Regions from separate parts of the Bradyrhizobium sp. SBR1B genome, predicted to be linked through region 1. Evidence: riboswitches for the same ligand, from Rfam matches in the RefSeq annotation. Region 1 holds a riboswitch; the other holds the start of a gene.
The links. A riboswitch is a leader RNA that binds a small molecule or an ion and turns the genes downstream of it on or off. The one in region 1 is predicted to bind S-adenosylmethionine.

Region 1 (3,410 bases):
GAGACGGTGGCGCGGTTCGTGACGCTGGTGGAGGCGGGAAGATGGCCGGTGCGCGACCCGCGGTCGCTGGCGCATTAGGCACAGGCGCAGCAAATACTCCGTCGCGTAGCCCGGATGGAGCGAAAGCGTAATCCGGGATTGTCAACGCGGCGCGACTTGCCCCGGATTGCGCTGCGCTTCATCCGGGCTACGGGGTTCGGTTAGGTCTGCACTATGAAACGCCCCGCGCTCTCAACTCCATCACCCTGAGGTGGCCGCTTCTTCAGCGGCCCTCGAAGGGCGACGGCCACGCTCTCGCCACAGCGAGAGATGAGCACGCCGAAACACTCGGCCGCTCATCCCTCGAGGCTCCCGGCGCGATGCTTCGCATCGCGCCACTCGCGCCTCAGGATGACGGGTCAGGCCGCAGCAGGCGAGAAAAACTACTTCCCGCCGCCGCGACTGAGCAAGAACACCGCCTGCTCGCCGAACATGTTCCACACCCACCAGGGCAGATTCAGCGGCACCGGGCGGCCGTAGAGATCGAGCGCGACCGAGCGCTCCATCTTGACGTTGATCTCGTCGCAGAGCTGCACGAAATCCTTGATGGTGCAGAAATGGATGTTGGCGGTGTCATACCATGTCGCCGGCAAATTCTCGGTGCGCGGCATGTGGCCGCCGACCAGGAGCTGCAGCCGCATCTTCCAGAAACCGAAATTCGGGAACGAGACGATGGCGCGGCGGCCGATGCGCAGCAGATTCTCCAGCACCACGCGCGGCTGCCGCGTCGCCTGCAGCGTCTGCGACAGGATCACATAGTCGAAGGCGTCATCCGGATAATTGACGAGATCGGTGTCGGCGTCGCCCTGCACCACCGCAAGGCCCTTGGCGACGCAGCGATTGACGCCCTCGCGCGACAGCTCGATGCCGCGGCCGTCGATGCCGCGGGTCTCCAGCAGCTGAAGCAGATCGCCCTCGCCGCAGCCGACGTCGAGCACCTTCGAGCCGGGCTTCACCATCTCGGCGACCAGCAGATGATCGGCGCGAAACTGGCCGGACGATCCGGTCGCGACGCCGTTCAACGGCAACACTTCCTGTACAGACATCGCTAGCCGTCCTTGTCAGTCGTTCTTGCCAGTGAGCCCGCGCGCCTTGCCCGCCGATTGCAGGAAGGCGCGGGAGATGTCGAAGAATTCGGGAACGTCGAGCAGGAAGGCGTCATGGCCGCGATCGGTCTCGATCTCGGCGAACGACACCCGCGCGCTCGATGCATTCAGCGCGTGCACCAGCGCGCGCGATTCCGAGGTCGGAAACAGCCAGTCGCTGGTGAAGGAGACCACGCAGAAGCGGGTCTTGATGTCGACGAACGCCTTGGCGAGCACGCCGCCTTGGTCGGCGGCGATGTCGAAATAGTCCATCGCGCGCGTCAGATAGAGGTACGAGTTGGCATCGAAGCGCTCGACGAAGGACGAGCCCTGGTAGCGCAGATAGCTCTCGACCTGGAAGTCGGCGTCGAACGAGAAGGTCGGCAGCTCGCGGTCCTGCATGCGCCGGCCGAATTTTCGATGCAGCGCCGCATCCGAGAGATAGGTGATGTGCGCCGCCATCCGCGCCACCGCGAGCCCGCGATGCGGATGGATGCCGTGATCGGCATAGCCGCCGCCGTGCCAGTCGGGATCGGCCATCACGGCCTGGCGGCCGAGCTCGTGGAAGGCGATGTTCTGCGCCGAGTGCCGCGTCGCGCAGGCAATCGCCAGCGCGGAGAACACGCGGCCCGGATAGGCGGCGGTCCATTGCAGCACCTGCATGCCGCCCATCGAGCCGCCGACTACCGCAAACAGCGTGTCGACGCCGAGCCGGTCGACCAGCATCGCCTGCGCGCGCACCATGTCGGGAATGGTGATGACCGGGAAATCCAGGCCCCAGACCTTGCCGGTGGCAGGATTGATCGAGGCCGGCCCGGTCGAGCCCATGCAGCCGCCGATCACGTTGGAGCAGATGATGAAGTAGTGCTTGGGATCGATGGGCCGGCCGGGGCCGACCAGCGTCTCCCACCAGCCGGGCTTACCGGTGACGGGATGCACATTGGCGACATGCTGATCGCCGGTCAGCGCATGGCAGATCAGCACCGCGTTGGAGCGATCGGCGTTGAGCTCGCCATAGGTCTGGTAGGCGATCTGGAACGGGGTGAGATCGACGCCGCAATCGAGCCGCAGCGGCTGCTCGGCGCCGAAATGCGCGATCTGCGAGCTTGGATGATCCACCTCGTGCGACCGCTCGTCGGCGCTGATCGCAGGACTCGGTATCGACTTGACGCCACCCATCTGACCATCGACCTCGTTTGCGATCACGCGTGATCGCCACTTGCATCAGGCCATGAAAAACCCGGCCTGAACGATAGGTTCGGCCGGGATCGGAAGCGTCCCCGGCCTGTTTAGCGAGTTTTTTAACGTGGCTGCAAGCCGGCCGGCTCAAATGACCACGGAACGGGCAAAAACTACCGTCTTGGGTGGTTTTCGTCAAGTCGCGGCCGGGATCGGCCCAATTCGTCTCTCTCGCGTCGTCCGAAAAGGACGTGATTTCTCTTTGCTTTCGCCGTCCCGACTGCCTAATCAGGACATCCCCCATCGAAACCATCGACAGCCAGACATGTCCCAACGTCCGCCCGCGCCACCATCGCTTCAGGAACTGCGCAAGGAGATCGACGCGATCGACGAGGGCATGCATCGCCTGCTGATGCAACGCGGCGACATCATCGACCGCCTGATCCAGGTGAAGCAGACCCAGGAGGTCGGCTCGGCGTTCCGCCCAGCGCGCGAGGCCGCCATGATGCGTGACCTCGTGCAGCGCCATCGCGGCATCCTGCCGCTCGACACCGTCGAGAGCATCTGGCGCGTCATCATCTCGACGTTCACTTACGTGCAGGCGCCGTTCTCGGTGCATGCCGACATCTCGGCGAGCGAGCCGGCGATGCGCGATTCCGCGCGCTTCCATTTCGGCTTCACGGTGCCTTACGTCGCGCATTTCAGCGCACAGGCCGCGGTCGAGGCGGTGGCGAAATCCAAGGGCGATCTGGCGCTGGTCTCGGCGACGTCGAGCCGCACGCCATGGTGGCTCTTGCTCGAAACGGAAGGCGCGCCGAAGATCATCGCGCGGATGCCCTTCGTCGAGCGCGCCGACCATCCGGCGGCGCTGCCGGTGTTCGCGATCTCGCGGGTCGCCGACAGCGCCCTGGTGACGGAGGTCGAGACCTTCAGCGTCCGCGTCTCCGGCTGGAACGCCGAGGTCGCGCGGGCCCTGTCGCCGCTCGCCGAGATCGTGGCGGTACCCGACACCGCCTTCGACGGCGCAGCGCTGCTGGTCTCGGTCACGACTGCGACCAGCATCGACAAAATCAGGGCTGCCCTGATCGAGGCGGGGGCCTCGGTGCG
Region 2 (3,410 bases), on a different contig from region 1:
CCCTACGAGATCTCGCTTCGCCTCACGCCTTCTCCAGCGCCGCAGTCAGATCCTCGATCAGGTCGTCGGCATGCTCCAGCCCTGCCGAGAAGCGGATGAACCCTTCGCTGATGCCGAGCGCGGCGCGGTCCTCCGGCTTCAGACGCTGATGCGTCGTGGTCGCCGGATGCGTGACGAGGCTCTTGGCGTCGCCGAGATTGTTGGAGATCTTCGCCAGCTTCAATTCATTGAGCACGCGGAACGCCGCGGCCTTGCCGCCCTTCACCTCGAAGCCGACCAGCGTCGAGCCGCCGCGCATCTGCTTTTTCACCAATGCTGCCTGCGGATGATCGGCGCGGCCCGGGAAAACCAGTCGCGAGATCTTCGGATGGCTCGCCAGCACGTCGGCGATGCGCGCGGCGGTATCGGTCTGCGCGCGCACGCGCACGCCCAGCGTCTCCAGGCCCTTGAGCAGGACCCAGGCGTTGAACGGCGAGATCGACGGACCGGTCTGGCGCATGAAATTGTGGATGTGCTCGGCGATGAAGGCTTCCGACGACAGGATGATGCCGCCGAGGCAGCGCCCCTGGCCGTCGATATGCTTGGTCGCGGAATAGACCACGACGTCGGCCCCGAGCGCGAGCGGGCTCTGCCAGATCGGGGTCGCGAACACGTTGTCGACGACGAGTCGCGCGCCGCCCTTGTGCGCGATCTCGGCAATCCCGGGAATGTCGAGCACGTCCAGCGTCGGGTTGGTCGGGCTCTCCAGGAAGAACGTCTTGGTGTTGGGCTTCACCGCGCGTTGCCATTCATCGAGATTGGCTCCGTCGACCAGCGTGGTCTCGATGCCGTAGCGCGGCAGCAGGTCCTGGACGACGTAGAGGCACGAGCCGAACAGGGCGCGCGAGGCCACCACGTGGTCGCCGGCCTTGAGTGGCGCCAGGATCGCCGTCGTCACCGCGGCCATGCCGGTCGCCGCCGAGCGTGCGGCTTCGGCGCCTTCGAGCTCGATCATGCGGCGCTCGAACATCGCGATGGTGGGATTGGAGTAGCGCGAATAGATGAAGCCGGGATCCTCGCCCTTGAACCGCGCCTCGCACTCCTCGGCGCTGTCGTAGACGTAGCCCTGGGTCAGGAACAGCGCCTCCGACGTCTCGCCATATTGCGAGCGCAGGGTGCCGGAATGGACCAGGCGGGTTTCGGGACGGTAGTTGGTGGTCGACTTCGACATAGGTACCTCCGACATGACCGTCTCGTCGAAAACGGTCACAAAAAAACCGGCCTGGATATATCCACGGGCCGGGATCACAGAGGTCCCCGGCCTGTTTAGCGACTTATTTAACGTGGCTGCAAGCCGGCCGGCTCAAATCACCACGGGATAAGTGATGCTCATATTCCGCAATGCCCTTTCCGTCAAGGCGTCCATCGGATAGCCGTAAAAGACTTGTATTTCCGGCATGTCCGGATGCATCTGACCCCATGAGGACCCCCGGTTGACGTTCACGGTTGCGCCCGACGCCAATGGTATCCTGCCCGACCGCATGATCGCGGCGATGGCGGCGGCGGGGCTCATCCTGCCCGCCTATGACTTCGTCGAGAGCCAGATCCAGCCGGCGAGCCTTGATCTGCGTCTCGGCGACATTGCCTATCGCGTCCGCGCCAGCTTCCTGCCCGGTCCCGGCGCCACCGTCGCCGAGCGCATCGACGAATTGAAGCTGCACGAGTTCAGCCTCGCCGACGGCGCCGTGCTGGAGACCAACTGCGTCTACATCGTGCCGCTGCTGGAGAGCCTCGCGCTGCCGCCGGAGATCGTCGCGGCGGCGAACCCGAAGAGCTCGACCGGCCGGCTCGACGTCTTCACCCGCGTCATCGCCGACGGCACCCGCCGCTTCGACATGATCGGCGCCGGCTATCACGGCCCGCTCTATGCCGAGATCAGCCCGAAGACGTTTCCGGTGCTGGTCAGCGAGGGCTCGCGTCTGTCGCAGGTGCGCTTCCGCACCGGTGACGCCATCCTCAACGCCGACGAGCTCGATGGCCTGCATGCCACCGAGCGCCTCGTCGACATCGACGATGCTGATCTCTCGGGCGGCGTCGCCGTCTCCGTCGATCTCTCCGGCGAGAAGGCAAACGGCTTCGTCGGCTACCGCGCCAAGCGCCACACCGGCGTCGTCGACGTCGATCGTCGCTCCGGCTACGCGGTGGAAGATTTCTGGGAGCCGATCTCGGCCCGCCCCGACGGCAGCCTGATCCTCGATCCCGGCGAGTTCTACATCCTGGCGTCCAAGGAAGCCGTGCAGGTGCCGCCCGATTACGCCGCAGAGATGGTGCCGTTCGATCCGCTGGTCGGCGAATTCCGCGTGCACTATGCCGGATTCTTCGATCCCGGCTTCGGCTATGCCGGCGCGGGCGGGCAAGGCGCGCGCGCCGTGCTGGAAGTGCGCTCGCGCGAAGTGCCGTTCATCCTCGAGCACGGCCAGATCGTCGGCCGCCTCGTCTACGAGAAGATGCTGGCCCGTCCCGACGCGATGTACGGCCAGCGCATCGGCTCGAACTACCAGGCCCAGGGCCTGAAGCTGAGCAAGCATTTTCGGGTGTAATTCCGTAGCCCGGATGGAGCGAAGCGCAATCCGGGACACCCTCGCTTGTGGCACGATCCCGGATTACGCTTCGCTCCATCCGGGCTACAGTCCACACGAGGTGGTGACATGACCGATCAATCCGAGGTCGACGCAAACATCCTCAACGACGTCGCGGATGCGCTGATCTATTCGGATCGCTCCGGCACGATCATGCGGTGGAACCGTGCAGCGGCGGCGCTGTTCGGCTTCTCCGCGACGGAAGCGCTCGGCCAGAATCTCGACCTGATCATTCCCGAGCATCTGCGCGCCGCGCACTGGAAGGGCTTTGAAGCTGCGCTGGCCAGCGGCAGCATGAAGCTTGCGGGCAGGCCGACCCTGACCCGCGCGCTGCACAAGAGCGGGCGCAAGCTCTACATCGAGATGACGTTCGCACTGGTGCGGGATTTCGGCGGCACCGTCCTGGGATCGGTCGCGATGGCGCGCGATGTCACCGAACGGGTCGAGCGAGAGCGCGCGGCCAAGACGCCACCGCAGCAAACTTCGTGATGCGGAATTGACGGGTGGCCGCGCAGGGCGCTCTGCACGGGCGTCATGTTGCCTGCCGGAAGGCGCGGTGACACACTCGATCGCAACAACGATCGGGAGCGAAACGAATGACCGCCGCAGCTGACGCAGCGCAGGAAGCCCAATGGAAGCGCTGGCGGGCGGTCGCCGACCTCTACCACGCCTATTTCACCGGCCTCATCCTCACCGTCGTCACGCGGCGCGGCACTGCGGATGCAGCGGAGTTCGTCTTCCGCGTATTCCGCCGCCAGCAGCAGGAGCGCTTCCTGCCGGGGCTTAGGAAGC

Region 2: it holds a riboswitch for S-adenosylmethionine, as region 1 does, so the genes downstream of both, GGD61_RS15920 (O-succinylhomoserine sulfhydrylase) here and GGD61_RS07285 (homoserine O-acetyltransferase) in region 1, are expected to answer to the same signal.

The regions. Positions count from the first base shown of each region.
Region 1 covers NZ_JACIHC010000002.1:550,048-553,457, forward strand. Annotated here, with positions in the region: gene GGD61_RS07275 (alpha/beta fold hydrolase) at 1-78, shown strand, start outside; gene metW (methionine biosynthesis protein MetW) at 423-1,085, opposite strand; gene GGD61_RS07285 (homoserine O-acetyltransferase) at 1,101-2,303, opposite strand; SAM riboswitch at 2,393-2,472, opposite strand; gene GGD61_RS07290 (chorismate mutase) at 2,629-3,410, shown strand, end outside.
Region 2 covers NZ_JACIHC010000005.1:248,794-252,203, reverse strand. Annotated here, with positions in the region: gene GGD61_RS15920 (O-succinylhomoserine sulfhydrylase) at 23-1,210, opposite strand; SAM riboswitch at 1,285-1,364, opposite strand; gene GGD61_RS15915 (2'-deoxycytidine 5'-triphosphate deaminase) at 1,473-2,579, shown strand; gene GGD61_RS15910 (PAS domain S-box protein) at 2,688-3,107, shown strand; gene GGD61_RS15905 (hypothetical protein) at 3,215-3,410, shown strand, end outside.